Regions from separate parts of the Pantoea sp. App145 genome, predicted to be linked through region 3. Evidence: predicted binding sites of a transcription regulator. Region 3 holds the regulator's gene; each other region holds the start of a gene.
The links. The regulator sigma-54, encoded in region 3, starts transcription at its own class of promoters, with help from an activator protein. The targets are predictions, from matches to a motif close to GTTGGCACANNTTTCGCTNT.
Positions count from the first base shown of each region.

Region 1: a site for sigma-54 is predicted at 5,162-5,181, ahead of RCF31_RS14920 (gamma carbonic anhydrase family protein). Genes of this name have one in related genera too.
Region 2: a site for sigma-54 is predicted at 5,773-5,792, ahead of glnA (glutamate--ammonia ligase). Genes of this name have one in related genera too.
Region 4: a site for sigma-54 is predicted at 2,729-2,748, ahead of RCF31_RS08760 (gamma-glutamyltransferase family protein). Genes of this name have one in related genera too.

Region 1 covers NZ_CP133290.1:3,237,424-3,244,694, forward strand. The annotation lists gene def (peptide deformylase) at 1-450, opposite strand, end outside; gene dprA (DNA-protecting protein DprA) at 567-1,691, shown strand; gene smg (DUF494 family protein Smg) at 1,663-2,136, shown strand; gene RCF31_RS14900 (topoisomerase DNA-binding C4 zinc finger domain-containing protein) at 2,161-2,715, shown strand; gene tsaC (L-threonylcarbamoyladenylate synthase type 1 TsaC) at 2,712-3,287, shown strand; gene aroE (shikimate dehydrogenase) at 3,291-4,109, shown strand; gene RCF31_RS14915 (DUF1488 domain-containing protein) at 4,106-4,354, shown strand; gene RCF31_RS14920 (gamma carbonic anhydrase family protein) at 4,330-4,884, opposite strand; rRNA gene RCF31_RS14925 (16S ribosomal RNA) at 5,353-6,894, shown strand; tRNA gene RCF31_RS14930 (tRNA-Glu) at 6,979-7,054, shown strand; rRNA gene RCF31_RS14935 (23S ribosomal RNA) at 7,270-7,271, shown strand, end outside.
Region 2 covers NZ_CP133290.1:2,887,272-2,894,542, forward strand. The annotation lists gene hemN (oxygen-independent coproporphyrinogen III oxidase) at 78-1,451, shown strand; gene glnG (nitrogen regulation protein NR(I)) at 1,489-2,898, opposite strand; gene glnL (nitrogen regulation protein NR(II)) at 2,906-3,955, opposite strand; gene glnA (glutamate--ammonia ligase) at 4,217-5,626, opposite strand; gene typA (ribosome-dependent GTPase TypA) at 6,065-7,271, shown strand, end outside.
Region 3 covers NZ_CP133290.1:2,265,419-2,272,689, forward strand. The annotation lists gene RCF31_RS10420 (calcium/sodium antiporter) at 1-392, shown strand, start outside; gene kdsD (arabinose-5-phosphate isomerase KdsD) at 410-1,390, shown strand; gene kdsC (3-deoxy-manno-octulosonate-8-phosphatase KdsC) at 1,404-1,970, shown strand; gene lptC (LPS export ABC transporter periplasmic protein LptC) at 1,967-2,545, shown strand; gene lptA (lipopolysaccharide ABC transporter substrate-binding protein LptA) at 2,514-3,068, shown strand; gene lptB (LPS export ABC transporter ATP-binding protein) at 3,074-3,799, shown strand; gene rpoN (RNA polymerase factor sigma-54) at 3,848-5,281, shown strand; gene hpf (ribosome hibernation promoting factor) at 5,303-5,590, shown strand; gene ptsN (PTS IIA-like nitrogen regulatory protein PtsN) at 5,764-6,246, shown strand; gene rapZ (RNase adapter RapZ) at 6,299-7,153, shown strand; gene npr (PTS phosphocarrier protein NPr) at 7,150-7,271, shown strand, end outside.
Region 4 covers NZ_CP133290.1:1,895,357-1,902,627, forward strand. The annotation lists gene RCF31_RS08740 (amino acid ABC transporter permease) at 1-164, opposite strand, end outside; gene RCF31_RS08745 (amino acid ABC transporter permease) at 161-829, opposite strand; gene RCF31_RS08750 (transporter substrate-binding domain-containing protein) at 842-1,627, opposite strand; gene hpxU (MurR/RpiR family transcriptional regulator HpxU) at 1,820-2,659, opposite strand; gene RCF31_RS08760 (gamma-glutamyltransferase family protein) at 2,782-4,368, shown strand; gene hpxX (oxalurate catabolism protein HpxX) at 4,380-4,565, shown strand; gene RCF31_RS08770 (AtzE family amidohydrolase) at 4,562-5,959, shown strand; gene hpxZ (oxalurate catabolism protein HpxZ) at 5,962-6,345, shown strand; gene puuE (allantoinase PuuE) at 6,413-7,271, opposite strand, start outside.

The DNA.
Region 1 (7,271 bases), 970 kb from region 3:
CAGCGGGGACAGATAATCAATAAAGAGTTTGCCATCGAGATGGTCGATTTCGTGCTGAATGCAGATCGCCAGCAAGCCATCAGTTTCCAGCTCGAAAGTGTTACCGTCACGATCCTGCGCACGCACTTTTACCCACTCAGAGCGCGGCACAAAAGCACGTTGTTCCGGGATGGAGAGACAGCCTTCTTCGATGCCGGTTTCGCCACCTTTTTCCAGCAACTCTGGGTTAATCAACACCAGGCGCTCTTCGCGGCTTTCCGACACATCAATCACGATAATGCGCTGATGAATATCAACCTGAGTCGCTGCAAGGCCAATACCTTCTTCAGCGTACATCGTTTCAAACATGTCATCGACGATGCGTTGCACGCCAGCATCAACGGTTTTCACCGGTGCTGCGATTTTGCGAAGACGGTCATCAGGGTAATGTAATACCTGCAAAACTGACATAAATTTCCAGATCTGTATGCGTTAAAGAAAAGATTACTACCTCATATTGTAGACTTTTTGGGGCCTGATTGACAGCATTGCACCGCATGATGGCACCGGCTGACAGGGAGTGAGGCGTGGACAAAATTGAGTGGATGCTCAGGCTGGCAAATGTGAAAGGACTCAGTGGACAGCAGATCCGCCATCTGGCGGAAAGGCTGCAAACTACCGGGCATATGGATGATGATTTGATGACGTCGCAGCGACTGAGTGAAACGCAGCGAAAACAATTTCATACTCTATGCTCACGGCAGCTTTTACGCACTCGCCAGTGGCTGGAGAATCCACAACATCAGCTGCTTTCGGTGCTGGACAGCGATTTTCCCCCTGCGCTGGCTGAGATCAGTCGTTTTCCTTCGCTATTGTATGTAATGGGGAATGTCGCAGCGTTACATACGCCACAACTCGCGGTGGTTGGGAGCCGCCATTGCTCTCATTATGGAAGCGAGTGGGGAAGCTATTTCGCACAGCAACTGGCGGCGAATGGATTGACCATCACCAGCGGTCTGGCGCGGGGGATTGATGGCATTGCTCATCGGGCGGCGCTGAATGCATCTGGTAAAACCATTGCAGTGCTGGGCTGCGGGCTGAAACATATCTATCCGAAAAGTCATCAACAGCTGGCACAGGATATCGTGAACAATGGCGGCGCTCTGGTTTCGGAGTTTCCTCTGGAAATGGCTCCGTATGCGGTAAATTTCCCGCGTCGCAATCGTATTATCAGCGGGCTGAGTCTCGGAGTGCTGGTAGTAGAAGCCTCATTCAAAAGCGGTTCACTGGTGACGGCGCGTTATGCACTGGAACAAAACCGTAATGTCTATGCCTTGCCCGGTGCATTAGGTAACGCAGGCAGTGAAGGGACGCACTGGTTAATCCAGCAGGGCGCGTTGCTGGTTGTGCATCCTGATAATATTCTCGAAGACCTGCGTTCCACGCTGCATTGGCTACCTGCAACAACCTCAGAAACAATATATTCACAAGACAGTGACGATGTTCCATTGCCATTTGCAGACGTGTTGGCTAACGTAGGTGATGAGGTTACACCTGTTGACGTCGTCGCTGAACGTGCCGGCCAACCTGTGCCAGTTATCTCAGCCCAGTTGCTGGAGCTGGAGTTAGCAGGATGGATCGCAGCTGTACCCGGCGGCTATGTCCGATTGAGGAGGGCATGCCATGTTCGACGTACTTATGTACTTGTTTGAGACCTATATCCACAACGAAGCCGAAATGCGCGTTGATCAGGATAAATTGACCGATGATTTAACGGATGCCGGTTTTCATCGTGAAGATATCTACAATGCGTTGAATTGGCTTGAGAGACTGGCGGATTACCAGGAAGGTTTAGTTGCGCCAGTGTTGCTGGCGAACGATCCGTTCTCAATGCGAATCTACACGGAGGAAGAGAGCCTGCGTCTGGATGCCGAATGTCGTGGTTTTATTCTGTTCCTGGAACAAATCCAGGTGCTGAATATGGAAACTCGCGAAATGGTTATCGAACGTGTGATGGCCCTTGATACCCTCGAATTCGATCTGGAAGATCTCAAATGGGTGGTGCTGATGGTGTTGTTTAACATCCCAGGATGCGAAAATGCTTATCAGCAAATGGAAGAACTGTTATTCGACGTCAATGAAGGTATGCTGCATTAATTTGCGCTTGATGCATCGGGTTATATGAGTAAATCAGCACTATTTACCGTGCGTAAACATGATCCCTGCCCCGCTTGCGGGGCAGATTTAGTGATACGTGCCGGCAAACATGGTCCATTTCTTGGCTGTGCCAACTTTCCTGCCTGCGAGTATATCCGCCCGCTGAAAAACCAGGGCGATGGCCATATCGTTAAAGTCCTGGAAGGCCATGCCTGTCCGCAATGCGGCGCTGATAAAGTGCTTCGTCAGGGACGCTTTGGCATGTTTGTTGGCTGCAGCCACTATCCAGAATGTGATTATACTGAAACGATTGATAAGCCTGACGAGACGGCTATCGCCTGTCCACAGTGCCAAAGCGGGAAGCTGGTTCAGCGCCGTTCGCGCTATGGTAAGACATTCCACTCCTGCGATCGTTATCCGGACTGCCAGTTTGCGCTGAATGCGACTCCTGTTGAGGGTGTCTGCCCGCACTGCCAGTTCCCTTTATTAATTGAAAAGAAAACCGCGCAGGGCAAGAAACGTTTCTGCGCCAGTAAGCGCTGCGGTAAACCCGTTGTGCAGGACAATGAATTACCATGACGCAAAATCACTCTTCAGCGGAAAATCTGGATTTCTGTATTCAACAGTTGCAGCAACATGCGGTGATCGCCTATCCCACAGAGGCGGTTTTTGGTCTGGGATGTGACCCGGACAGCGAAAGTGCTGTAATGTCATTACTGGCGCTGAAACAGCGGCCAGTCGAAAAAGGGTTGATCCTGATTGCGGCCGATTATGCTCAGCTGGAACCCTACGTTGCCGATCAGGAGCTTTCCGTGGTGCAGCGTGAACGTATGTTTGCCTGCTGGCCGGGGCCGGTCACGTTTGTCGTACCGGCATCACCGCATACGCCACGGTGGCTGACTGGACGTTTTGACTCACTGGCGATTCGCGTTAGCGACCATCCTGATGTGCAGGCGCTGTGTCAGCGCTTCGGTAAACCGCTGGTTTCAACCAGTGCCAATCTTTCAGGCGAGACACCATGTCGCACCGTTGCCGAAGTCGCTCAGCAATTTGGTGCTGAGTTTCCGGTATTAGCGGGTGAAACGGGCGGGCGTCTTAATCCTTCTGAAATCCGCGACGTTATCAGCGGCGAACTTATCCGTCAGGGCTAATTTATGGAGAACTTTGCCGTTTTTGGTAACCCGATTGAACATAGTAAGTCACCTTTTATCCATCGTTTATTCGCAGAGCAAACGGGAATTGAACACCACTATGGTCGCGTATGCGCACCACTGGATGGTTTTCCGCAGGCGATCAGCGAGTTCTTTTCGGCGGGTGGGAAAGGGGCCAATGTGACGTTGCCCTTCAAAGAGCAGGCGTGGGAGTTTGCTGATGAACTCAGCGAGCGTGCTGCGCTCTCTGGGGCGGTCAATACGTTAAAGAAGGATGCGCAGGGGCAGATCCTGGGCGACAACACGGATGGCATCGGCTTACTGAGCGATCTTGAGCGGCTTAAAATGATCCGCCCCGGCGATCGGGTATTGCTGGTGGGGGCAGGGGGAGCCGCACGCGGCGTGATTTTGCCACTGCTCTCATTAGGGTGTGCTCTGACAGTGACGAATCGTACGGTTGAAAAGGCGGAGCTGCTTGCGGATATTTTCCAGCATAGTGGGGCCATTCATGCCTGCAGTTTTACTTCTCTGGCCGGCCAGTCGTTTGATCTGATAATCAATGCCACTTCCAGCGGTGTGAAAGGCGATGTGCCGCCACTGCCCATTTCATTGATTTCTCAACATACGCGCTGTTATGACATGTTTTACCAGCCGGGTCTGACGCCATTTTTGTTTTGGTGCCAGCAACAGGGGGCGCAACAACTCGCCGATGGATTGGGTATGCTGGTGGGGCAGGCAGCGCATGCCTTTCAGTTATGGCATGGTGTGATGCCTGAGATCACGCCCGTCATTGCGCAATTAAAGCAGGCGATGCAGCCGTGAATCAGGCGATTCAGTTTCCTGATCGGGAAGATTGGGATCAAAACCGGCAAGCGGTGTGTTTTCCGGCGATGGTGAATGGCATGGGGCTGATGTGCGCGATCTCTCTTCAGGCATTGCATGACAGATTCGGTGAGGGGGAAGCGATGGCGCTGTTTAGCGCTCATCGCTGGGATCTGGAAGAGGAGGCCGAGCAACTTATCCGTAATGATGAAGTTGATCATCAGGGCTGGGTCTGGCTTTCCTGAGCGAGATAATCATTTTTCCAGCCAACATAGTTGTTTGCTGAGTAACGAAGGCCCTCTATCTCGGTTTCATTAAGCGGGCGAATTTGTTTCACCGGGCTGCCTAAATACAGGTAGCCACTTTCCAGACGCTTGCCGGGGGGGACGAGGCTACCTGCACCAATCATCACATCCTCTTCTACTATTACGCCATCCAGCAGAATCGATCCCATGCCAACCAGGACGCGATCGCCAATGGTGCAGCCATGCAGCATAGCTTTGTGGCCCACCGTAACATCTTCGCCAATCACCAGAGGGTAACCCGCCGGATTGCTGGCTGACTTATGCGTCACATGGAGGACGCAGCCATCCTGGATATTGGTTCGTGCGCCAATCATCACCTGATTCACGTCACCGCGAATAGCAACCAGTGGCCAGATACTGACATCGTCTCCTAATACAACATCGCCAACCACAACACTGCTTTTATCGATCATGACGCGATCACCAGTTTGCGGGTAGCTGCTTTTATAGGGACGTAAGGCTGTGGACATGATCTTTCTCCTTTTACTCATTTATGCCTAGCCTGAGCGCGATCGGTGCGTCAGACAAGCTAATTATTGAGCGGATCGTTCGTGATCCCAGCAGAAAGGATGAAAACTCACCAGTTGAATCAAAAGATCGAAAAAAGGGGTTGTGCAAAAAAATCGGATCCCTATAATGCGCCTCCACTGACACGGCAAAGCGGCAACGCAGACGGGTCAGCAAGGGACGAAGTGATTCATCCCGCCGGAGAAAATCGCTGAAAAAAGTGATTGACTCTGAAGGAGGAAAGCGTAATATACGCCACCTCGCGACAGACGGTTAACCCGCTGCCCGCACTGCTCTTTAACAATTTATCAGACAATCTGTGTGGGCACTCGCAGGATTGATATCAAAAGTCCACGGACTTAAAAAATATCAAGTCTCAAGAGTGAACACGTAATTCATTACGAAGTTTAATTCTTTGAGCATCAAACTTTAAATTGAAGAGTTTGATCATGGCTCAGATTGAACGCTGGCGGCAGGCCTAACACATGCAAGTCGAACGGTAGCACAGGGGAGCTTGCTCCCCGGGTGACGAGTGGCGGACGGGTGAGTAATGTCTGGGGATCTGCCCGATGGAGGGGGATAACTACTGGAAACGGTAGCTAATACCGCATAACGTCGCAAGACCAAAGTGGGGGACCTTCGGGCCTCACACCATCGGATGAACCCAGATGGGATTAGCTAGTAGGTGGGGTAACGGCTCACCTAGGCGACGATCCCTAGCTGGTCTGAGAGGATGACCAGCCACACTGGAACTGAGACACGGTCCAGACTCCTACGGGAGGCAGCAGTGGGGAATATTGCACAATGGGCGCAAGCCTGATGCAGCCATGCCGCGTGTATGAAGAAGGCCTTCGGGTTGTAAAGTACTTTCAGCGGGGAGGAAGGGTGTGAAGTGAATAGCTTCATGCATTGACGTTACCCGCAGAAGAAGCACCGGCTAACTCCGTGCCAGCAGCCGCGGTAATACGGAGGGTGCAAGCGTTAATCGGAATTACTGGGCGTAAAGCGCACGCAGGCGGTCTGTCAAGTCGGATGTGAAATCCCCGGGCTTAACCTGGGAACTGCATTCGAAACTGGCAGGCTTGAGTCTCGTAGAGGGGGGTAGAATTCCAGGTGTAGCGGTGAAATGCGTAGAGATCTGGAGGAATACCGGTGGCGAAGGCGGCCCCCTGGACGAAGACTGACGCTCAGGTGCGAAAGCGTGGGGAGCAAACAGGATTAGATACCCTGGTAGTCCACGCCGTAAACGATGTCGACTTGGAGGTTGTGCCCTTGAGGCGTGGCTTCCGGAGCTAACGCGTTAAGTCGACCGCCTGGGGAGTACGGCCGCAAGGTTAAAACTCAAATGAATTGACGGGGGCCCGCACAAGCGGTGGAGCATGTGGTTTAATTCGATGCAACGCGAAGAACCTTACCTGGCCTTGACATCCACGGAATTTGGCAGAGATGCCTTAGTGCCTTCGGGAACCGTGAGACAGGTGCTGCATGGCTGTCGTCAGCTCGTGTTGTGAAATGTTGGGTTAAGTCCCGCAACGAGCGCAACCCTTATCCTTTGTTGCCAGCGATTCGGTCGGGAACTCAAAGGAGACTGCCGGTGATAAACCGGAGGAAGGTGGGGATGACGTCAAGTCATCATGGCCCTTACGGCCAGGGCTACACACGTGCTACAATGGCGCATACAAAGAGAAGCGACCTCGCGAGAGCAAGCGGACCTCATAAAGTGCGTCGTAGTCCGGATTGGAGTCTGCAACTCGACTCCATGAAGTCGGAATCGCTAGTAATCGTAGATCAGAATGCTACGGTGAATACGTTCCCGGGCCTTGTACACACCGCCCGTCACACCATGGGAGTGGGTTGCAAAAGAAGTAGGTAGCTTAACCTTCGGGAGGGCGCTTACCACTTTGTGATTCATGACTGGGGTGAAGTCGTAACAAGGTAACCGTAGGGGAACCTGCGGTTGGATCACCTCCTTACCTGAAGATACTTTCCCGCGAAGTGCTCACACAGATTGTCTGATAAAAGTCATGAGCAAGCCGTCTTGACGACGACACCCCTGTGTCCCCTTCGTCTAGAGGCCCAGGACACCGCCCTTTCACGGCGGTAACAGGGGTTCGAATCCCCTAGGGGACGCCACTTGCTGGTAATGAGTGAAAGGCGTTACCCAAGATACTTCAGAGTATGCTGATTCAGCATGCTGCGAAGTATTTGCTCTTTAACAATCCGGAACAAGCTGAAAATTTGAAACGACGCGTTGTTTCATTTCTCCGTAATAAGAAATGAAAGCGGCGCGTTCGAGTCTCTCAAAAGCTTACGATTCATAAGCGTTGCAAAACGCCTGTGGGTTGTGAGG
Region 2 (7,271 bases), 620 kb from region 3:
CGGGTTTCTGCGCGTCACCCTGTTCACTCTTCTGCTTCGCGGCCCGCCTTCAGACGACGTCACCGTAAGGAGTGAGCATGTCATCGCAGCAGATTGAGTGGGATCAACGGCTGATTGAAAAATACAATTACGCCGGTCCGCGCTATACCTCCTATCCTACCGCACTGGAATTTAGTGAAAATTTTGGCGAAGCCGATTTTCAGCAGGCGGTGACGCGCTATCCTGATCGACCGCTCTCACTGTATGTTCATATCCCGTTTTGCCATCGCCTGTGCTACTTCTGTGGCTGCAATAAAATCGTGACGCGTCAGCTACATAAAGCTGATCGCTACCTTGATGTGCTGGAGCAGGAAATTAAGCAGCGTGCGCCGCTGTTTACGGGCCGTAGCGTCACCCAGCTGCACTGGGGTGGCGGTACGCCGACCTTCCTTAATCAGCAGCAGGTAAGCCGGCTGGTGGGCTTGTTACGCAGCCATTTTACGCTGGCTGATGACGTGGAGATGTCGATCGAGGTCGATCCGCGAGAAATTGAGCTGGAGATGATCGATCATCTACGCTCGCTGGGTTTCAACCGTCTCAGCATGGGCGTACAGGATTTCAATAAAGCGGTACAGGAGAAGGTCAATCGCGTGCAGGATGAGGCGATGATCTTCGCATTGGTACAACGTGCGCGTGACCAGGGTTTTCGCTCGGTCAGCATCGATCTGATCTACGGTTTGCCGCTGCAAACGCCCGAAAGCTTTGCCTTTACTCTGCAACGTGTCATTGCCCTCAACCCCGACCGCCTTAGCGTGTTTAATTATGCGCATCTGCCCGCGCTGTTCGCGGCGCAACGCAAAATCAAAGAAGATGAACTGCCCAGCGCAGCGCAAAAACTGGAAATTTTACAGCAGACCATCGCTACCCTGACTGGCGAAGGTTATCAGTTTATCGGTATGGACCACTTTGCGCGTCCGGACGACGAGCTGGCGGTGGCCCAGCGAGCGGGCGAGTTGCACCGCAATTTTCAGGGCTATACCACCCAGGGTGACACGGATTTGCTGGGGCTTGGTGTGTCGGCGATTAGCATGATCGGTGACAGCTACGCACAGAATCATAAAGATCTCAACACCTGGTATAGCAGCGTTGAGACACGGGGTAATGCGTTGTGGCGTGGTCTGACCTTGAGTGAAGATGATTGCCTGCGTCGCGATGTGATCAAGGCGCTGATTTGCAATTTCGCACTCGACTATGCCGCTGTTGAGGCTCAGTGGCCAATCGTGTTTAAGCGCTATTTCGCCGAAGACCTGGGGTTACTGGCACCGCTGGTGGCTGATGGTTTGCTGGAGCAGCATGAGGGGGGCTTACAGGTTACCGGTATAGGCCGCCTGCTGATCCGCAATATTTGCATGTGCTTTGATGTGTATCTGCGGCAGAAGGCGCGTCAGCAGCAATTTTCACGCGTGATATAAAATAACAAAGGGAGCAAATGCTCCCTTTTTCACACTTTTATTCCATTCCCAGTTCTTTCAGTTTGCGTGTCAGGGTATTACGTCCCCATCCCAGCAAACGTGCCGCTTCCTGTTTATGGCCTTGTGTATGACGCAATGCGGTGGTGAGCAGGGTTCGCTCCATTTCCGGCTGTGCTTCAGATAGCAGGTTTTGATGACCGGAACGCAGTGCGCGGTCTGCCCATTGTGCCAGCAGCGTGGCCCAGCTATCCGGCAGCGATTGCACCGGACTTTCGGGGGCGCTGGATTCAAACAGCTCTGCGGGCAGATCCTGGATCAACACTTCCTGACCTGCTGCCATCACCGTCAACCAGCGACAGGTGTTTTCCAGCTGACGCACGTTGCCTGACCAGTGCAGACGCGTCAGCGCTGCTTCGGTTTCAGGATGCAGGATCTTCGCTTCCACACCCAGTTCACGCGCAGCCACTTGCAGGAAGTAGCGTGCCAGGCGCGGAATGTCTTCACGACGCTCACGCAGTGGCGGCAGATGTACACGAATCACGTTCAGACGATGGAACAGGTCTTCACGGAATTTGCCTTCCTGTACCCGCATTTCCAGGTTCTGGTGGGTTGCCGCAATGATACGGACGTCCACTTTCACCGGCGCGTAGCCACCAACCCGGTAGAACTGACCATCGGCTAACACGCGCAGCAGACGAGTCTGCACATCAAGTGGCATATCGCCAATCTCGTCAAGGAACAACGTGCCACCATCGGCCTGCTCAAAACGTCCCTGACGGATCTGATTGGCCCCGGTAAATGCGCCTTTCTCATGGCCAAACAACTCTGACTCAATCAGGTCTTTCGGAATAGCCGCCATGTTTAACGCGATAAAGGGGGCTTTAGCGCGCGGGCTGTGGCGATGCAGGGCATGTGCCACCAGTTCTTTACCGGTACCCGACTCACCATTAATCAGCACACTGATGGAGGAACGTGACAGGCGGCCAATAATGCGGAATACGTCCTGCATGGCCGGGGCCTCACCGATAATATCGGTGGTTGGGCCGCTCACCGGCTGATTGCGCGGCTGCTGTTGTTCCTGATAATGGCTGATGGCGCGCTCTACCAGCGCAACCGCTTCATCAATATCGAATGGCTTCGGCAGGTAATCAAATGCACCCTGCTGGTAAGCGCTGACGGCGGCATCCAGGTCCGAATGCGCCGTCATAATGATGACCGGCAACATCGGGTGACGCTGTTTAATTTGTTTCAGCAGCGCCAGCCCATCCATGCCCGGCATGCGAATATCTGACAGTAAAACATCTGGGGTTTTGGTCGAGAGCGCTTCCAGCACTTCGTTGCCGCTGTCAAAAGTTGCACAGCTCAAACCGGCTCCAGTGAGCGCACGTTCAAGCACCCAGCGGATGGAGCTATCGTCATCGACGATCCAGACTATCCCTCGTTGCATAGAAACCTCACTGGCGAATAGGCAGGTAAACCGAGAATTCGGTGTGACCAGGCCAACTGTTAAATTCTATTTTTCCTGAATGCTGATCGATCAGACTGCGCGCAATCGACAGACCTAAACCGGTGCCGCCTTCACGCCCACTCACCATCGGATAGAACAGCGTATCCTGCAGTTGAGCCGGAATGCCTGGGCCGTCATCTTCAATATCGATGCGTGCCACCAGGCGATATCGTACCCCGTGCAGCGTTAACTGGAACGCGGTGCGGGTGCGGATAATAATCGTGCCGCCTTCTTCACCCAACGCCTGAAGCGCGTTGCGTACTACATTCAGCAGAACCTGTTCAATTTGATCCGGGTCGTGTGGCAGCTCCGGCAGGCTGGGGTCGTAATCACGCACCAGCGAGACATTATCCGGCAACTCCATCGAGACCAGATTGACCACGCGCTCAGCCACCTGATGAATACTTTGGGTGACATGTAAACCGGGTTGCTGCGGGCCAAGCAAACGATCGACCAGATTTCTCAGGCGATCGGCCTGCTCAATAATGACTTTGGTATATTCATTCAGCGAAGGGTCGGGCAGGGCGCGCGATAATAACTGTGCAGCACCACGTAAACCCCCCAGCGGGTTTTTAATTTCATGAGCCAGACCGCGTACCAAATCGCGGGCGGCGACCTGCTGAGCATGCTGAATTTGTTCCTGGCTGAGACGGCGCTGATTATCCATCGGCGCCATTTCCAGCAAAATTAAGCCATCGGGCAGACGTTGCGCCGTGAGCGACATAATATGCGCGCGGCCATCTACCACTAAGGTCACTTCGCTGTCGGTAAAGCCCTGGCCAGCCTCAAGACTCTCGCGCATCACCTCAATATTCAGCGAAAAATAGCCGGTTAATTCAGGTAACGGCGTGCCGAATAATTTCCGTGAACTTTGCGCCAGTAATTGCTGTGCTGCCGGGTTGGCGTAATGAATTACCAGTTCATTATCGACCAGCAAAATACTGTTTATCAGGGAATTGAGAATCTGCCCCGCATCGGGCAGCGTGCCAGTTGCCATACAGCGTTCCTCTGCACTAATTCAGTGCATTATAGCCTTTGGTGGTAAAACCCGTCATTTGAACGATGAATTCGTGGAGAAAAAAGCCCATCCGAAGATGGGCTGAAAGTTTCCACGGCAACAAAAAATCTTCTGCGTCTTTCGTGCCGCAGCCGCGTTGGCTGCCCTCACTCACCCGGGTCACTGAGCTATCTCAGCTCCCCGGGATTCTTTCAGTTGCCGCCTTGCTGCAACACGAAATCCGCCGAATATTCCATAGGATTAAACGCTGTAGTACAGCTCAAACTCTACCGGGTGCGGAGTCATGCGAACGCGGTCATTTTCAGACTTACGCAGTTCGATGTACGCGTCGATAGCGTCGTCAGTGAACACGCCACCACGGGTCAGGAACTCGCGGTCTTCGTTCAGGCAGTTCAGCGCTTCTTCCAGTGAACCAGCCACTTTTGGAATCTCAGCTTCTTCTTCCGGCGGCAGGTCATACAGGTTTTTGTCCATCGCATCACCAGGGTGGATCTTGTTGATGATGCCGTCGAGGCCAGCCATCAGCAGTGCGGTGAATGCCAGGTACGGGTTAGCAGCCGGGTCCGGGAAGCGCGCTTCGATACGACGAGCTTTCGGGCTGGCAACAACCGGGATACGGATTGAAGCAGAACGGTTACGGGCAGAGTAAGCCAGCATTACCGGCGCTTCGTAGCCTGGGACCAGACGCTTATAAGAGTTGGTGGTCGGGTTAGCCAGGGCGTTGATGGCTTTAGCGTGCTTGATGATACCGCCGATGTAGAACAGAGCAGTTTCAGACAGGCCGCCGTATTTGTCGCCAGAGAACAGGTTCACGCCGCCTTTAGACAGGGACATGTGGCAGTGCATACCTGAACCGTTGTCACCAAACATTGGCTTCGGCATGAAGGTTGCGGTTTTGCCGTAAGCGTGAGCAACGTTGTGAACAACGTATTTGTAGATCTGAATTTCGTCAGCTTTTTTGGTCATGGTGTTGAAGCGGGTAGCCACTTCGTTCTGACCAGCAGTTGCTACTTCGTGGTGATGTGCTTCAACCACCAGACCCATCTGCTCCATGGTCAGACACATGGCAGAACGGATGTCCTGAGCTGAGTCAACCGGAGGAACCGGGAAGTAACCACCTTTGATACCCGGACGGTGACCTTTGTTACCGCCTTCGTATTCTTTACCGGTGTTCCATGCTGCTTCGATATCGTCGATAGCAACGTGTGAACCAGAAGTAGAAGAACCGAAACGGATGTCATCGAACAGGAAGAATTCCGGCTCAGGTCCAAACAGAACGGTATCAGCGATGCCAGAAGAGCGCAGGAAATCTTCAGCGCGCTTAGCAATTGAACGCGGGTCGCGATCGTAGCCCTGCATGGTGCCTGGCTCAAGGATGTCACAACGGATGATCAGCGTCGGGTCTTCGAAGAACGGATCCAGAACGGCAGTGGTTGCGTCCGGCATCAGCACCATGTCTGATTCGTTAATGCCTTTCCAGCCACCGATGGAGGAGCCATCGAACATTTTGCCTTCTTCGAAGAAGTCAGCGTTAACCTGGTGAGCAGGGATAGTAACGTGCTGTTCTTTACCTTTGGTATCGGTAAAACGCAGGTCAACAAACTTAACTTCGTGCTCGTTCATCATCGAGAGAACGTGTTCAGCGGACATACTCAACTCTCCTGGAAATTGTCATTGTCGTCGTGGTGAGAGAACTTCGTTGCCTGGAATGTGCCATGGCTTCTGACATCTCCTAACCAAAGATCTCGGCAAGCTCTTCAACCGTTGTGCAACTGTCGTTTTCGCTTGAAAATACTAAAGCGAATTCTGTGCCAACTTTTTTATTACAGGTAAAATCGTGCTGTGGTGCGCCCTTTAGTGAGTCGGTGGCTGCACCAGGATGGATTTGGTGCACCTAAATGGTGCTTTGCTGGCGAATTTAAGCACCATAATGGTGCAAAATGCCATCGCAGTGCAGATTAATGCACCGCAATTGGTGCTAAAAACCAGCACTTCAAGAAACTTTAGGCGAAATCTGTGATCATGTTCAGTCTTCCGCTTAATCCGTGTACAATACCGCGTTATTTCTATAATGCCTGAGGCAAAGCTGTGACCGAAAATTTGCGTAACATCGCCATCATCGCGCACGTCGACCATGGTAAGACCACCCTGGTTGATAAACTGCTGCAACAGTCCGGTACTTTCGACGCCCGTACCGAAGCGACTGAGCGTGTGATGGACTCCAACGATTTGGAGAAAGAGCGTGGAATTACCATCCTCGCAAAAAACACCGCCATCAAATGGAATGATTACCGTATCAACATCGTTGATACCCCGGGACACGCCGACTTCGGTGGTGAAGTTGAGCGCGTAATGTCCATGGTGGACTCGGTGCTGCTGGTTGTTGATGCGATGGATGGCCCGATGCCGCAAACTCGCTTCGTAACCAAAAAAGCATTCGCCCACGGCCTGAAGCCGATTGTTGTTATTAACAAAATCGACCGTCCTGGCGCACGTCCGGATTGGGTGGTGGATCAGGTATTTGACCTGTTCGTTAACCTTGATGCGACTGACGAACAGCTGGACTTCCCGATCATTTATGCTTCAGCGCTGAATGGTATCGCGGGTCTGGACCACAACGACATGGCTGACGACATGACCCCGCTGTATCAGGCGATCGTTGACCGTGTTTCTCCGCCGCAGGTTGAAGTTGAAGCGCCGCTGCAGATGCAGATCTCTCAGCTGGACTACAACAACTACCTGGGTGTTATCGGTATCGGCCGCATCAAACGCGGTAAAGTGAAGCCGAACCAGCAGGTTACGATCATCGATAGCGAAGGCAAAACCCGCAACGGTAAAGTCGGTAAAGTGCTGGGCCACCTCGGTCTGGAACGTATCGAAAGCGACCTTGCTGAAGCTGGCGATATCATCGCGATCACCGGTCTGGGTGAGCTGAACATTTCTGACACCATTTGTGATCCGCAGAATGTTGAAGCGCTGCCTGCTCTGAGCGTGGATGAGCCGACTGTGACCATGTTCTTTAACGTAAACACCTCACCGTTCTGCGGTAAAGAAGGTAAATACGTGACTTCGCGCCAGATTCTGGAGCGTCTGAACAAAGAGCTGGTACACAACGTGGCACTGCGTGTTGAAGAAACTGCTGATGCTGATGCATTCCGCGTTTCTGGTCGTGGTGAGCTGCACCTGTCAGTTCTGATCGAAAACATGCGTCGTGAAGGTTACGAACTGGCGGTATCCCGTCCGAAAGTTATCTTCCGTGAGCACGAAGGCCGTAAGCAGGAGCCGTTCGAGAACG
Region 3 (7,271 bases):
ACGCGACCGTATTTGCCGATTACTTCGACGTAAGCGAACTGGTGATGGGGTTGACGTTAATCGCCGTAGGCACCAGCCTGCCGGAACTGGCTACCGTCATCGCTGGTGCAATGAAAGGCGAGGACGATATCGCCATCGGAAACCTGATCGGTGCCAATATTTTTAATCTGGCCATTGTTCTGGGCCTGCCCGCGTTGATTCATCCGGGCAGCATTGATCCCCATGCCTTTGCCCGTGATTACTGGGTGATGTTGGGTGTCAGCGTGCTGTTCGCCCTGTTGTGCCTGCAACGCCGACGCCGAATTGGCCGGGCGGCAGGTGCCTTATTGTTAGCAGGATTTATCGTGTGGGTGTGCTGGCTGTGGCTTAGCCCCATGTTTATCACAGGTTAATAAAGGACAGACTGAGTATGTCACATCAGCAACCGGATTTTGACTTTCAACAGGCAGGCAGAGCGGTGCTGCGTATTGAGCGTGAGGGCCTGGAACAACTCGATCAATATATAAATGACGACTTCTCACGCGCCTGCAAAATGATCTTTGCCTGTCGGGGTAAAGTGGTGGTGATGGGGATGGGCAAGTCGGGACATATTGGCAAAAAGATCGCCGCGACCTTCGCCAGCACCGGCACGCCCGCATTCTTTGTTCATCCTGCAGAAGCCAGCCATGGCGATCTGGGGATGGTCAGTACCAACGATGTGGTGATTGCCATTTCGAACAGCGGTGAGTCAAACGAGATCCTCGCGCTGGTACCGGTGCTGAAACGCCAGAAAGTTCAGCTGATCTGTATCACCAGCCGTGCCGATAGCGCAATGGGCCGGGCCGCCGATGTCCATCTATGCGTGAAAGTGCCGCAGGAAGCTTGCCCGCTCGGCCTGGCCCCCACCACCAGCACCACCGCCACGCTGGTGATGGGGGATGCGCTGGCGGTGGCACTGCTGGAAGCGCGCGGCTTTACGCAGGAAGATTTTGCATTGTCCCATCCAGGTGGCGCATTGGGGCGTAAACTGTTACTGCATGTCAGTGACATCATGCACAGTGGCGACGAGATCCCTCATGTCACGCGTGATGCATCATTGCGTGATGCGTTGCTGGAAATTACGCGGAAAAATCTCGGTCTGACGGTGATCGTCGATGATCTGATGAAAATTGAAGGTATCTTCACCGACGGTGACTTACGCCGGGTGTTTGATATGGGTATCGATTTCCAGTCAGCCCGCATTCAGGATGTGATGACCCGTGGTGGCATCCGCGTACGCCCCAATCTGTTGGCGGTGGATGCCCTTAACCTGATGCAAAACAAAAACATCACTGCATTGCTGGTGGCCGATGACGATCGCCTGCTCGGTGTGGTACATATGCATGACATGCTGCGCGCCGGTGTGGTCTGAACAGGAAAAGAACATGAGTGTTGAAACACCAGCAGTGGAAACCTGCTATGGTCCGGTGAGCACAGAAGTCATGGCGCGGGCAGCGCAAATCCGCCTGCTGATTTGTGACGTTGATGGTGTGATGTCAGACGGCCTGATTTACATGGGCAACAGCGGCGAAGAATTGAAAGCCTTTAACGTACGCGATGGTTATGGCATTCGTTGCCTGCTGACCTCGGGCATCGAAGTGGCTATTATTACCGGCCGCAATGCCAGACTGATGGAAGATCGTTGTAAAACCCTCGGCATTACGCATCTTTACCAGGGACAATCGGATAAGCTTTTGGCCTGGCGTGAACTCCTGGATAAACTGTCATTATCTGCCGAACAGGTAGCGTATATCGGTGATGACCTGATCGACTGGCCGGTCATGGCGCGAGTCGGTCTCAGTGTCGCCGTTGCCGATGCGCACCCGATTCTGCTGCCGCGCGCGCATTACGTCACCCGCATTGCCGGTGGCCGCGGTGCAGTACGTGAACTTTGCGATCTGATCTTAATGGCGCAGAATAAATTTGAGGATGCCAAAGGGCAATCAGTATGAGTAAAAGCAGGCGTTGGATAACGCTGATTCTGGCCTTAATCGCTCTGGTGCTAATCGGCTGGAATCTTACCAACCAGGATGAGAGCAAAACACCGGTTGCCACCAACGATCAGGAGCCGACCTATACCAGCTCGACTTCTCACACCGTGGTATACAATCCCGATGGTGCGCTGGCCTATAAGCTGATTTCGGATAAAGTTACCTACTTTGATGCCGATCAACTGAGCTGGTTCGAAAATCCGGTGATGACCACCTATGACGTGAACAAAATTCCAACCTGGTCTGTTCGCTCGGATAAGGCAAAGCTCACCAAAGATCGTATGCTTTATCTATACGGCCACGTTGAAGTAAACACCCTGACGCAGGATTCCGAGTTACAGCGCATCAAAACGGATAATGCGGTAGTCAATCTGGTTACCCAGGATGTCACTTCAGACGATCAGGTCACCCTTTATGGCCGCAGTTTTAACTCTACTGGCATGAAGATGCGCGGCAACTTACGGACAAAAAATGCCGAGTTGATTGAAAAGGTCAAATCCTCCTATGAAATCCAAAATGAACAAAAACAGCCTTAAGTTACTGCTGGTCAGCGCCCTGTTAGCCACCAGTCTGCCCGCTCTGGCATTAACAGGAGACTCGGACAAACCCGTCAATATCGTTTCAGAAAACCAGGCGCTGGATTTGCAGGGTAATGTCGCCACCTTCACCGGCAATGTGATCGTGACCCAGGGATCGATCAAAATCACCGCTGACAAAGTGGTGGTGACCCGTCCGGGCGGCGATAGCAAAAAAACCATCGTTGATGCCTGGGGCAACCCCGCGACTTTCTATCAAATGCAGGATAACGGCAAGCCGGTACAAGGCCATGCTGCCAAGCTGCACTACGAACTGGCCAATGACTTTGTTGAGCTGACCGGCAACGCTTACATTGAGCAGCTGGATAGCAATATCAAAGGTGATCGCATCACCTATCTGGTGAAAGAACAGAAAATGCAGGCCTTCAGTCAGGGCCAGAGCAAACGCGTGACCACCGTACTGGTGCCGTCGCAGTTGCAGGACAAAAACGGTTCATCCCAGAGCCAAAAGAAGAGTAACTAATTTCTATGGCCACACTGATCGCTGAAAACCTGGCGAAAGCCTATAAAGGCCGCCGCGTGGTAGAAGACGTTAGCCTGCAGGTGAAATCCGGCGAAATCGTCGGCCTGCTGGGTCCCAACGGGGCCGGTAAAACCACCACCTTCTACATGGTGGTAGGTATTGTGCCGCGTGATGCCGGTCGCATCGTCATTGATGATGAAGACATCAGTATCCTGCCACTGCATGCGCGTGCGCGCCGTGGCATTGGTTATCTGCCGCAGGAAGCATCGATTTTCCGTCGCCTGAGCGTTTACGACAACCTGATGGCGGTATTGCAGGTTCGTGATGATCTTAGCGAAGAACAGCGCCAGGACCGTGCCAATGAGTTAATGGAAGAGTTCCACATTGAGCACCTGCGTGACAGCATGGGTCAGGCGCTTTCCGGTGGTGAACGCCGCCGTGTGGAGATTGCCCGTGCACTGGCCGCCAACCCTAAATTCATCCTGCTGGATGAACCATTTGCGGGTGTCGACCCCATTTCCGTCATTGATATCAAGAAGATCATTGAGCATCTGCGCGATAGCGGGCTGGGCGTGTTGATCACCGACCACAACGTGCGCGAAACCCTTGCCGTTTGTGAACGCGCTTACATCGTCAGCCAGGGGCATTTGATTGCCCACGGCACCCCCGATGAAATACTTGCAGATGAGCAGGTTAAGCGTGTTTATTTGGGCGAAGAGTTCAGACTCTGATAAGGTGTCGTAACCTCCGACGTTTGCTTAGGAAATTCAATCCGGATTATGAAGCAAGGTTTGCAACTCAGGCTCAGCCAACAGCTGGCGATGACACCCCAGCTGCAGCAGGCAATCCGCTTGCTGCAACTCTCTACGCTTGAACTCCAGCAGGAATTACAACTGGCGCTGGAAAGCAATCCATTGCTTGAACAATCAGATCTTCATGAAGAAGTAGACACACGCGAATATCAGGAGAGCGAAGCGCTCGACACCCGAGAGGCACTCGAACAAAAGGATATGCCGGAAGAGTTACCGCTCGACGCCACCTGGGATGAGATCTACACCGCCGGTACGCCTTCAGGCACCGGGACCGATTATCAGGATGATGAATTGCCGGTGTACCAAGGGGAGACGACGCAGTCATTGCAGGACTACCTGATGTGGCAGGTCGAGCTGACGCCCTTCACTGATACTGACCGTGCCATTGCGACCTCGATTGTGGATGCGATTGACGATACCGGCTACCTCACCGTGACGTTGCAGGATATCTGCGACAGCATTGGCGATGAGGAGCTGACGCTGGACGAAGTGGAAGCGGTACTGAAACGCGTGCAGCGTTTTGACCCGGTCGGTGTCGGTGCACGTGATTTACGTGATTGTCTGCTGGTCCAGCTTTCACAATATGCCAGTGATATACCGATGGTGGCCGAAGCGCGCCTCATCGTCAGTGAACATCTCGACCTGCTGGCCAATCATGATTTCCGCAGTCTGATGCGGGTGACGCGTCTGAAAGAAGATGTGTTGAAAGATGCCATGCTGCTGATTCAGTCGCTCGATCCGCGTCCGGGCCAGTCGGTGAATACCAGCGAACCAGAATATGTCATTCCTGATGTGCTGGTACGCAAAATCGGCACGCGCTGGACGGTCGAACTGAATGCTGACAGCGTGCCACGTCTGAAAATCAACCAGCATTATGCCGCGATGGGCGGAGCTGCGCGTAACGACAGCGATAGCCAGTTCATCCGCAGTAACTTACAGGAAGCCCGATGGCTGATTAAGAGCCTGGAGAGCCGCAACGACACACTGCTGAAAGTAACACGTTGTATTGTCGAGCAGCAGCAGGCGTTCTTTGAGCAGGGCGAGGAGTATATGCGCCCCATGGTGCTGGCGGATATCGCCTCAGCCGTGGATATGCATGAATCCACGATTTCGCGCGTCACCACGCAGAAGTATTTACATAGCCCGCGTGGCATCTTTGAACTGAAGTATTTTTTCTCCAGCCATGTGAACACCGAAGGCGGTGGCGAAGCTTCTTCCACGGCAATACGTGCGCTGGTAAAAAAATTGATCTCTGCGGAAAACCCCGCAAAACCCTTGAGCGACAGCAAACTGACCTCCATGTTATCTGAACAGGGCATCATGGTGGCCCGCCGTACGGTTGCTAAGTATCGCGAGTCTTTGTCCATCCCGCCCTCGAATCAGCGTAAACAGCTGGTTTGAATGTATTGAGAAGGAAGACCTATGCAGATAAACCTTACCGGACTGAATGTAGAGATTACCGAACCGCTGCGCGAATTTGTAAATAGCAAATTTGCCAAACTGGAACACTATTTTGATCGTATCAATCAGGTCTATATTGTTCTGAAAGTGGAGAAGGTAACGCAGATTGCTGATGCAACCTTGCATGTTAACGGCGGGGAGTTGCACGCGACATCGGAAGCGGAAGATATGTACGCGGCCATTGACGGATTGATCGACAAGCTTTCCCGTCAGTTGACTAAACATAAAGACAAACTGAAAAAACACTAACCTTCACGCTTGCAGAGTGCTGACCGGTTCGGCACTCAGAGCACAGAATGGGGCGGGCTGACCGCCCCGTTTTGTCATCTGCGCAAGCGCCAACAGGAGAACCTGCATTTTCCCCGCTAACGGGTTAAAGTGGGTGATCCTCGCGGCTATGTGAACTCGCAAGTGAAACGATGATGAACAACGATCTGACACTGGAATTGAGCTCGGTCCTCACGCTGGACTGCACCCGCAGCGGCGTACACTGCCAGAGTAAAAAACGTGCGCTGGAAATAATCAGCGAGCTGGCAGCTAAGCAGCTCAATCTGCCTCACCAGACGCTTTTCGAAGCAATCCTCACCCGTGAACGCATGGGCAGTACCGGTATTGGCAATGGCATTGCTATTCCGCATGGCAAGCTGGAGGAAGACACCCTGCGCGCCGTAGGTGTGTTTATCAGCCTCGATCAGCCGATCGCCTTTGACGCGGTCGACAATCAGCCAGTAGACCTGCTGTTTGCGCTGCTGGTGCCGGCGGACCAGTGTAAAACCCATCTGCATACGCTATCGCTGGTGGCAAAACGCCTGGCAGATAAAACCGTCTGTCGCCGTCTGCGCGCAGCGCAGAGCGATGAAGAACTCTATGCCATTATCACAGAAGCGCAGGACGACCATCCTTAAGCGACAGACACTTTTACCGGCCAGGGTGCCGGTTTAAAACGGGAGAAATGTGATGGTGCTGATGATCGTTAGCGGTCGGTCAGGCTCAGGAAAATCAGTCGCGTTGCGTGCGCTTGAGGACATGGGATTTTACTGTGTCGATAATCTGCCAGTGGTGCTGCTGCCCGAACTGGCAAATACGTTAACCGAACGCAATATCTCAGCCGCCGTCAGTATTGACGTGCGGAACATGCCCGAATCGCCGGAGATTTTTGAAACTGCCCTCAATAATCTGCCGGAGTCCTTTGCGCCGCAGCTTTTGTTTCTCGATGCCGATCGCAACACGCTGATTCGTCGCTACAGCGATACCCGCCGCCTGCATCCGCTTTCCAGTAAAAACCTGTCACTGGAGAGCGCCATTGATGAGGAAAGCGATCTGCTGGAGCCGCTGCGCTCACGCGCCGATCTGATTATCGACACCTCAGAGATGTCGGTGCATGAGTTAGCCGAGATGCTGCGGACCCGTCTGCTGGGTAAACGCGAACGTGAACTGACCATGGTGTTTGAATCCTTTGGCTTCAAACATGGTATTCCAATCGATGCCGATTATGTCTTTGATGTGCGTTTTCTGCCTAACCCGCACTGGGATCCGAAACTGCGTCCGATGACCGGCCTCGATCGTCCGGTGGCAGCATTTCTCGATCGACATACCGAAGTACATAACTTTATCTACCAGACGCGCAGTTACCTTGAGCTGTGGCTGCCGATGCTGGAAACCAATAATCGCAGTTACCTCACTGTCGCCATTGGCTGTACCGGGGGTAAACACCGTTCGGTGTACATTGCCGAACAGCTGGCCGATTACTTCCGCTCACGTGGAAAAAATGTGCAGTCCCGTCATCGCACCCTGGAAAAACGCAAATCATGACCGTGAAGCAGACCGTTGAGATTCGTAACAAGCTGGGGATGCATGCCCGCCCGGCCATGAAACTGTTTGAGCTGGTGCAGAGTTTCGACGCTGAAGTACTACTACGCAATGAAGCCGG
Region 4 (7,271 bases), 370 kb from region 3:
CCACGGATCAACCGCATCAGCCACGGTTTACGTAGCAGGCGCAAAAACAGCAGCGGCAGGGTCACCAGCGTGCCACCAAAGAAGGCCACCAGCGACAGCAAAATCGTCCAGCGCGCCGCCAGCAGCAGGTTGCGCAGGATGTCCCAGTCGGTAAAGGTCGTCATGATGGCAGTGCTCCAAACCATTTACGTCCCACTGCCAGCAGCAGCTGACGCATGGCAATCGACAACGCCAGGTAAATCAACGTGGTCACCAGATAGACTTCAAAACTCAAAAAGGTTCGCGACTGAATCAGGTTGGCGGCGAAGGTCAGCTCCTCATAGGAGACCTGCGACACCACTGACGATCCCAGCATCACGATGATGCACTGGCTGACCAGTGCCGGGTAAATGCGTTGCAAGGACGGCGGCAACACCACGCGCAGAAACGTCTGGCTGCGGGTCAGGCCAAGTACACGTCCGGCCTCCCACTGCCCTTTCGGCGTCACCTGAATACCGGCACGGATGATCTCGGTACTGTAGGCACCGAGGTTAATCAGCATCGCCAGCAGCGCTGCTTCGCCCGCCGTCAGTTTCAGACCAAGATTGGGCAAACCAAAGACGATAAAAAACAGCTGCACTACAAACGGGGTGTTGCGAATCAGCTCGACATAAACGCCCCAGATACGGCTCAGCCAGCTGGGTTTGCCGCTGCGCAGTGCCGCACCAAGGATACCGAGCGACACGCCACCTACGGTCGCCAGTACCGTCAGCTGGATGGTGACCCACAGCCCCGCCAGCAGCTCCGGCCAATGCGGCCAGAGCGCAGCAAAGTTAAGTTGCCCAATCATTGGCTGTCCTTCTTATGCGCCGAGGTTGGCCGGCAGTGGCGCTTTCAGCCACTCTTCGGACAACTTGTTCAGGGTGCCGTCTTTAATGCCCTGCTCGATCAACGCATTCACTTTATCTTTCAGCGCAGGCTCGTCCTTTTTCAGGCCGATAAAGCACGGGGAATCTTTCAGCATGAACTGCGCGACCGGAGCCTTGGCCGGGTTTTGACGCGCAATCGCCGCCACGACCAGGTTGCCGGTGGCGATAAACTGCACCTGACCAGACAGATAAGCCGACAGCGTGGTGTTGTTATCTTCGTAACGTTTCACCTCGGCGTCTTTCGGTGCGATGCCGGTCAGTACCATATCCTCGACTGCACCACGGGTAACGCCGATGGATTTACCGCTCAGGGCCGCTGCATCTTTGATTTCTTCGCCTTTCGGACCAAACACCCCCAGGAAGAACGGCGCGTAAGCACGGCTAAAGTCGATCACTTTTTCACGTTCGGCATTTTTCCCCATGCTGGAGATCACCAGATCGACCTTATCGGTTTGCAGATACGGTACGCGGTTAGCACTGGAGACAGGCACCAGCTGCAACTTCAGTTTCATCTCTTTGGCGAGATACTTCGCCATGTCGATGTCATAGCCCTGCGGCTGTAAATCGGTGCCGACGGAACCAAACGGCGGGAAGTCCTGCGGTACGGCAATGCGGATAACACCGCGTTTCTGGATGTCCTGCAGCTGATCGGCCATCGCGCTACCGACCTGCGCCATCATTAACGCAGCGCCTGCCACTGCCATTAAAACTTTTTTCATTATGCACCCCGGTGAGTTTACGTGAAACAAAAGATTCTTGATGAATCGTTCTGCAACTAATGTGCCAACCGAAACAAAAAGAACACTTCCACGAAAAATCAGGGTTGCAGCTTTATCAGGGTGAAAAAAACCAGCGCAGCGCCGGGACATTAAAGCGATCAAAAAAGGTGCAAAGCACCAAAACGGTGCCCTTTAACGGTGTTCCAGCTCATCCAGATGCTGGTAGAGGTCGGCGATTTGATGAATACGCTGTCGACCTTGCGACAACATTTCATGCAACAGGGCATTAGCCAGCAGATTCACCAGACTCATGGCGGAGGCATAGCTGTCGAAGGCGGAGACGCTGTCGAGCGGTGCACACAGCTGCCAGCGTGCCAGGGTGAGCACGCCCTGCGCCTGCGGTTCACACAGCGCCAGCACCGGGATATTACTTTGTTGTAGCTGCTGCATCAGCGGGCGGAGGATGCGGGGCCGACGGCGAAACGCCATCACCACCACCACATCTTCCGGGGTGATATCCACCAGCTCCTCACCCAGCGTCTGGCCGGGTTGCGGCAGCACATGGACCTGAGGACGCGCCTGCATCAGCTGCTGACGCAGATGCAGCGCTACCGGATAGGCATTACGCATGCCGACGATAAACAGCCGTTTCGCCTGCGCCAGCGCCTGAATTACCTCGCCAAACTGCTGCGGATCAATGCTGTTGACCCACTGCGTCAGGTTCGCCATCTCCTGCTTGTAATGACGCGACAGCAGCGTATTGCCCTGCACTGCATCGCGGTTGTCCGTAAGGGGCATACCGCTCTGGCGCAGCGTGCGCAGCTCATCACGCATGTCTTTGTATTTTTCGTAGCCAAGGCGCTTGAACAGGCGGCTCACCGTCGCTTTTGACACACCACTCAGCCGCGCCAGTTCCGCGCTGTTATAGCTGATCAGGTCGTCAAAATGATCAAAGACAAAATCGGCAATGCGCTGCTCCTGCGGCGACAGTTGCGGATAGTGGCTACGGAGGCGTTCATCTAACTGTTTCATCATTCGTCCTGTAACTTTCGTTTCATCACAAGCTAGCATAAATCGATCCACAATGGTTTTCCTGCCAAAACTGGAACAGCTCTTGCTATAACTTCCCCACGTACCCGAAAAATGAGTTCACTATGATACAGAGCAATATGGCGCCATTAGGCATGGCCGTAACCCCGCACCATCTCGCCAGCGAAAGCGCCTTAGCGGTGCTGCGCGAAGGTGGCAACGCCATTGAAGCCATGGTCGCGGCTGCCGCTACTATCGCCGTGGTCTACCCGCATATGAACGGGCTGGGCGGTGACGGCTTCTGGCTGATTGTGCCGCCGGGTGGCGATCCCATCGCTATCGATGCCAGCGGTGCTGCCGGTTCACTGGCGCACTTCGATTTTTATCACGGCGCAACAAAAATTCCACATCGCGGACCGAAAGCGGCGCTCACCGTGGCAGGCACCGTCAGCGGCTGGCAGGAAGCCCTGGCTTATTCAGCCGAGCTGGGAGCCACAGCATTGCCGCTGCCACGCCTGCTGCGTGACGCTATCCGCTATGCGGCTGACGGCATTCCCGTCACAGACTCGCAGGCCGCCGCAACCGCCGCTAAACGCCATGAATTGCAGGATCAGCCGGGGTTTGCTGCCACCTTTTTGCCCGATGGCGAAGTGCCTGCGGCAGGTAGCCGTTTCACCCAACCGGCGCTGGCCAATACCCTCAGCCTGCTGTGCGAGCAGGGATTAGACAGTTTTTATCGCGGTGAACTGGCGCATCATCTGGCACGGGAAATGTCGGCACTCGGCATGCCGGTCACCCTCGAAGATCTGCAACGCCAGCAGGCACGCCGCTGCACGCCGTTGCATCTGGCGCACAGCGAAGGCGATATCTGGAACATGACGCCACCCACCCAGGGGCTGGTGTCGCTGGCGATTCTGGGCATTACCGACCAGCTCAATATGGCGGATGCCGATGAAACGCAGACCGTGCATCGCATCGTTGAAGCCACCAAGAAAGCCTTTGCCCTGCGCGATCAACATATTACCGATCCGCGCCATATCGACATTGATGTGCAAAGCCTGCTGGATGCCGATCATCTTGCTGGCCTGGCCGCGCAGATTGATGATGCCAGCGCTGCCCCGTGGGGCACCGGCAAAGGCCCGGGTGATACCGTGTGGATGGGGGTGATGGACAGCAGCGGGCTGGCGGTTTCCTTTATCCAGAGTATTTATCACGAATTCGGTAGCGGCGTGGTTCTGCCGGGTACCGGTATCACCTGGCAAAACCGTGGCGCAGCCTTCAGTTTGCAGCCCGGCCACCTGCTGGCGCTGGCTCCCGGTAAACAACCGTTCCACACCCTTAACCCGGCGGCGGCACGCCTGAAAGATGGCCGCACCATGGTGTATGGCTCGATGGGCGGCGACGGCCAGCCACAGACCCAGGCGGCGATTTTTACCCGCCATGTTATCCAGGGATTGCCGTTGCAACAGGCGGTGAGCTCGCCGCGCTGGCTGCTGGGCCGCACCTGGGGCCAATCCTCTGACTCCCTCAAGCTGGAAGCGCGTGTGGCACCGGAAACGGTACAGCAGCTACGTGCACTGGGCCATGAAGTGGAGCTGTTACCTGATTTTAGCGAGGTGGTCGGCCATGCTGGTGCCATCGTTCGCCATAACAACGGCATGCTGGAAGGCGCGTTTGATCCGCGCAGCAACGGCAGCGCCGCTGGTTTCTAAGGAGAATACTGATGAGTGCACAACCGGACTGGGCCGCCTATATCGCCCAGATGGAACAGATTCTGGCGCTGGAGCTGGATGAGGCGCGCCGCGCCGAACTTTTGACCCAATTTAACCGCATTGCCGCGATGGCTGAACCGCTGATGGCTTATCCGCTCGACGATCGTCTGGAAGTGGCGGGAGTGTATAAGCTATGAAACTTTCGGCCCTCTCAATCAGCGCGCTGCAACAGGCACTGAGCAACGGCGAGATTAGTGCGCGTGACATCGCCGAACACACGCTAAGCGCGATTGAACAGCATAACCCGGCACTCAACGCCTGGACCGAAGTCACCGGTCAGCGCATGCTGAAAGAAGCGGATCAGCTGGATGCACAACGCCAGCGCGGGGAAACCTTACCGGCGCTGGCGGGCATTCCCTATGCGGTGAAGAACCTGTTTGACGTCGCCGGTCACAGTACTCTGGCCGGTGCCAGCCTGTTCAGTGAACGCCCGGCAGCGCGCGAAGATGCCTGGGCGGTGAGCAAGCTGCGCCAGAAAGGGGCGCTGCTTTCCGGGATGCTGAATATGGATGCTTACGCCTACGGCTTCACCACCGAGAACACCCATTATGGCCCCACCCACAACCCGCGCGATCTGACGCGGGTGGCGGGTGGTTCCTCAGGCGGATCGGCAGCCGCCGTCGCGGCCGGGCTGGTGCACTTCTCGCTCGGCAGCGATACCAACGGCTCGATTCGCGTCCCGGCTTCGCTGTGCGGCATTTTCGGCCTGAAGCCTACCTTTGGCCGTTTATCCCGCAGCGGCAGCCACCCGTTTGTCGCCAGCCTCGACCATATCGGCCCCTTCGCGCGTTCCGTGGAAGATCTCAGCCTGGTGTATGACATTTTGCAGGGGGCTGACGCCAGCGATGCCTTTCAGGCCGCGCAACCGGTGATGACGGCAAGCGACACGTTGGCGCAGGGATCGGCAGGGTTACGTTGTGGCGTGTTAGGCGGCTTCTTCTCCACCTGGTGCAATGATGATGCCCGAGCCGCGCTGGCCGTGGTGGCCAAAGCGCTGGCAGCCAGCGATGAAGTCACGATGCCAGATGCTGAGATTGCCCGCTCTGCCGCCTTTATCCTCACCGCAGCGGAAGGAGGCAATCACTACCTGCCAAAACTGCGCGAGATGCCAGAACGTTTCGAACCGAACTCACGCGAACGCCTGCTGGCTGGTGCGATGCTGCCCTCCGCCTGGTACGTGCAGGCACAACGCTTCCGTCGTCATTTCCAGCAACAGGTACTGCCGCTGTTTGAGCAGTTCGATGTGTTGATCGCCCCGGCAACGCCGTGCAGCGCGACCACCATCGGCCAGGAAACCATTCATATCAACGGCCAGCATCTGCCGACACGCGCCAGTATGGGGATGCTGACTCAGCCGATATCCTTCCTTGGCCTGCCGGTGTGTACCGTACCGCTGCCGACGGCGAGCGGCCTGCCGATTGGATTACAGCTGATCGCCGCACCGTTTAAAGAACACCTCGCATTGCGCGCCGCCTGGGCGTTGCAACAGCAAGGGCTTACTCTGCCCCAAACCACCCTGATGGACGCATAAGCATGACACCTGAACATATTGATCGTCCGGCAATTGTCGCCGAAGTGACAGCGGCGTTTTATCGCTACGAGCAGGCGCTGGTCAGCAATGACGTGGACGTTCTGGATGAGCTGTTCTGGCATGACAGCCGCACGGTACGTCTCGGTGCCGGTGAGAATCTGTATGGCATCGAAGAAATCCGCGCGTTTCGTGCCGCACGTCCCTCGGCCGGACTGGATCGTACGTTACGCCACACGGTGATCACCACCTTTGGCGATGACTATGCGGTGTGCAGCACTGAGTTTACCCGTGAGGGAACGGAGAGGATTGGCCGTCAGCAGCAGACCTGGGTGCGGCTGCCGTGCGGCTGGCGCATTGTCGCCGCGCAGGTGAGTTTGATGAACTAAAGATATATTGCCGTAGCGGCGCGATTGATCGCGCGGATTTTTCCAGCTTCGCGCCGCTACAGGCGTATTAACCAGCCACCGGGGCTGGGTGCGTTTCCATCCAGTGATCGGCGATCTGCTGGCGGGTGCATACCCAGACCCGATCATGCTGCTGGATATGATCGAGGAAGCGTTGCAGGCCACGGAATTTGCCCGGACGCCCCAGCAGACGACAATGCATACCAATCGACATCATCTTCGGCGCGGTTTCCCCCTCTTCATACAACACATCAAAGGTGTCACGCAGATAGGTATAGAACTGCTCGGCGGTGTTGAACCCCTGCGGCGAGGCAAAGCGCATATCGTTACATTCCAGCGTATACGGAATGATCAGATGCGGTTTAACCGTACCATCCTGACAGGTGACCTGGGTCCAGAACGGTAAGTCATCGCCGTAGTAATCGCTGTCGTAGCTAAAGCCGCCCTGCTCCACCACCAGACGGCGGGTATTGGGGCTGTCGCGCCCGGTGTACCAGCCGGTTGGCGCTTTACCGAACAAATCCTTCAGCACATCCACCGCCTGCTGCATATGCTGGCGCTCGGTTTTCGCATCCATGCCCTGATAATGGATCCAGCGCCAGCCGTGGCTGACGACGTCATAGTCAGCGGCTTTGATCGCTTCGACAATTTCCGGGTGACGAGCCAGTGCCATCGCCACACCAAAAATGGTCAGCGGCAAACCGCGTTTTTGAAATTCATTGTGGATGCGCCAGAAACCGGCGCGTGAGCCGTACTCGTATAATGAGTCCATCGACATATGGCGATCGGTGTAGCTGGCTGCACCGATGATGTCGGAAAGAAACTGCTCGGAACCGGCATCGCCGTGCAGCACGTTATTCTCTGCCCCCTCTTCATAATTGAGGACAAACTGCACCGCGACGCGCGCT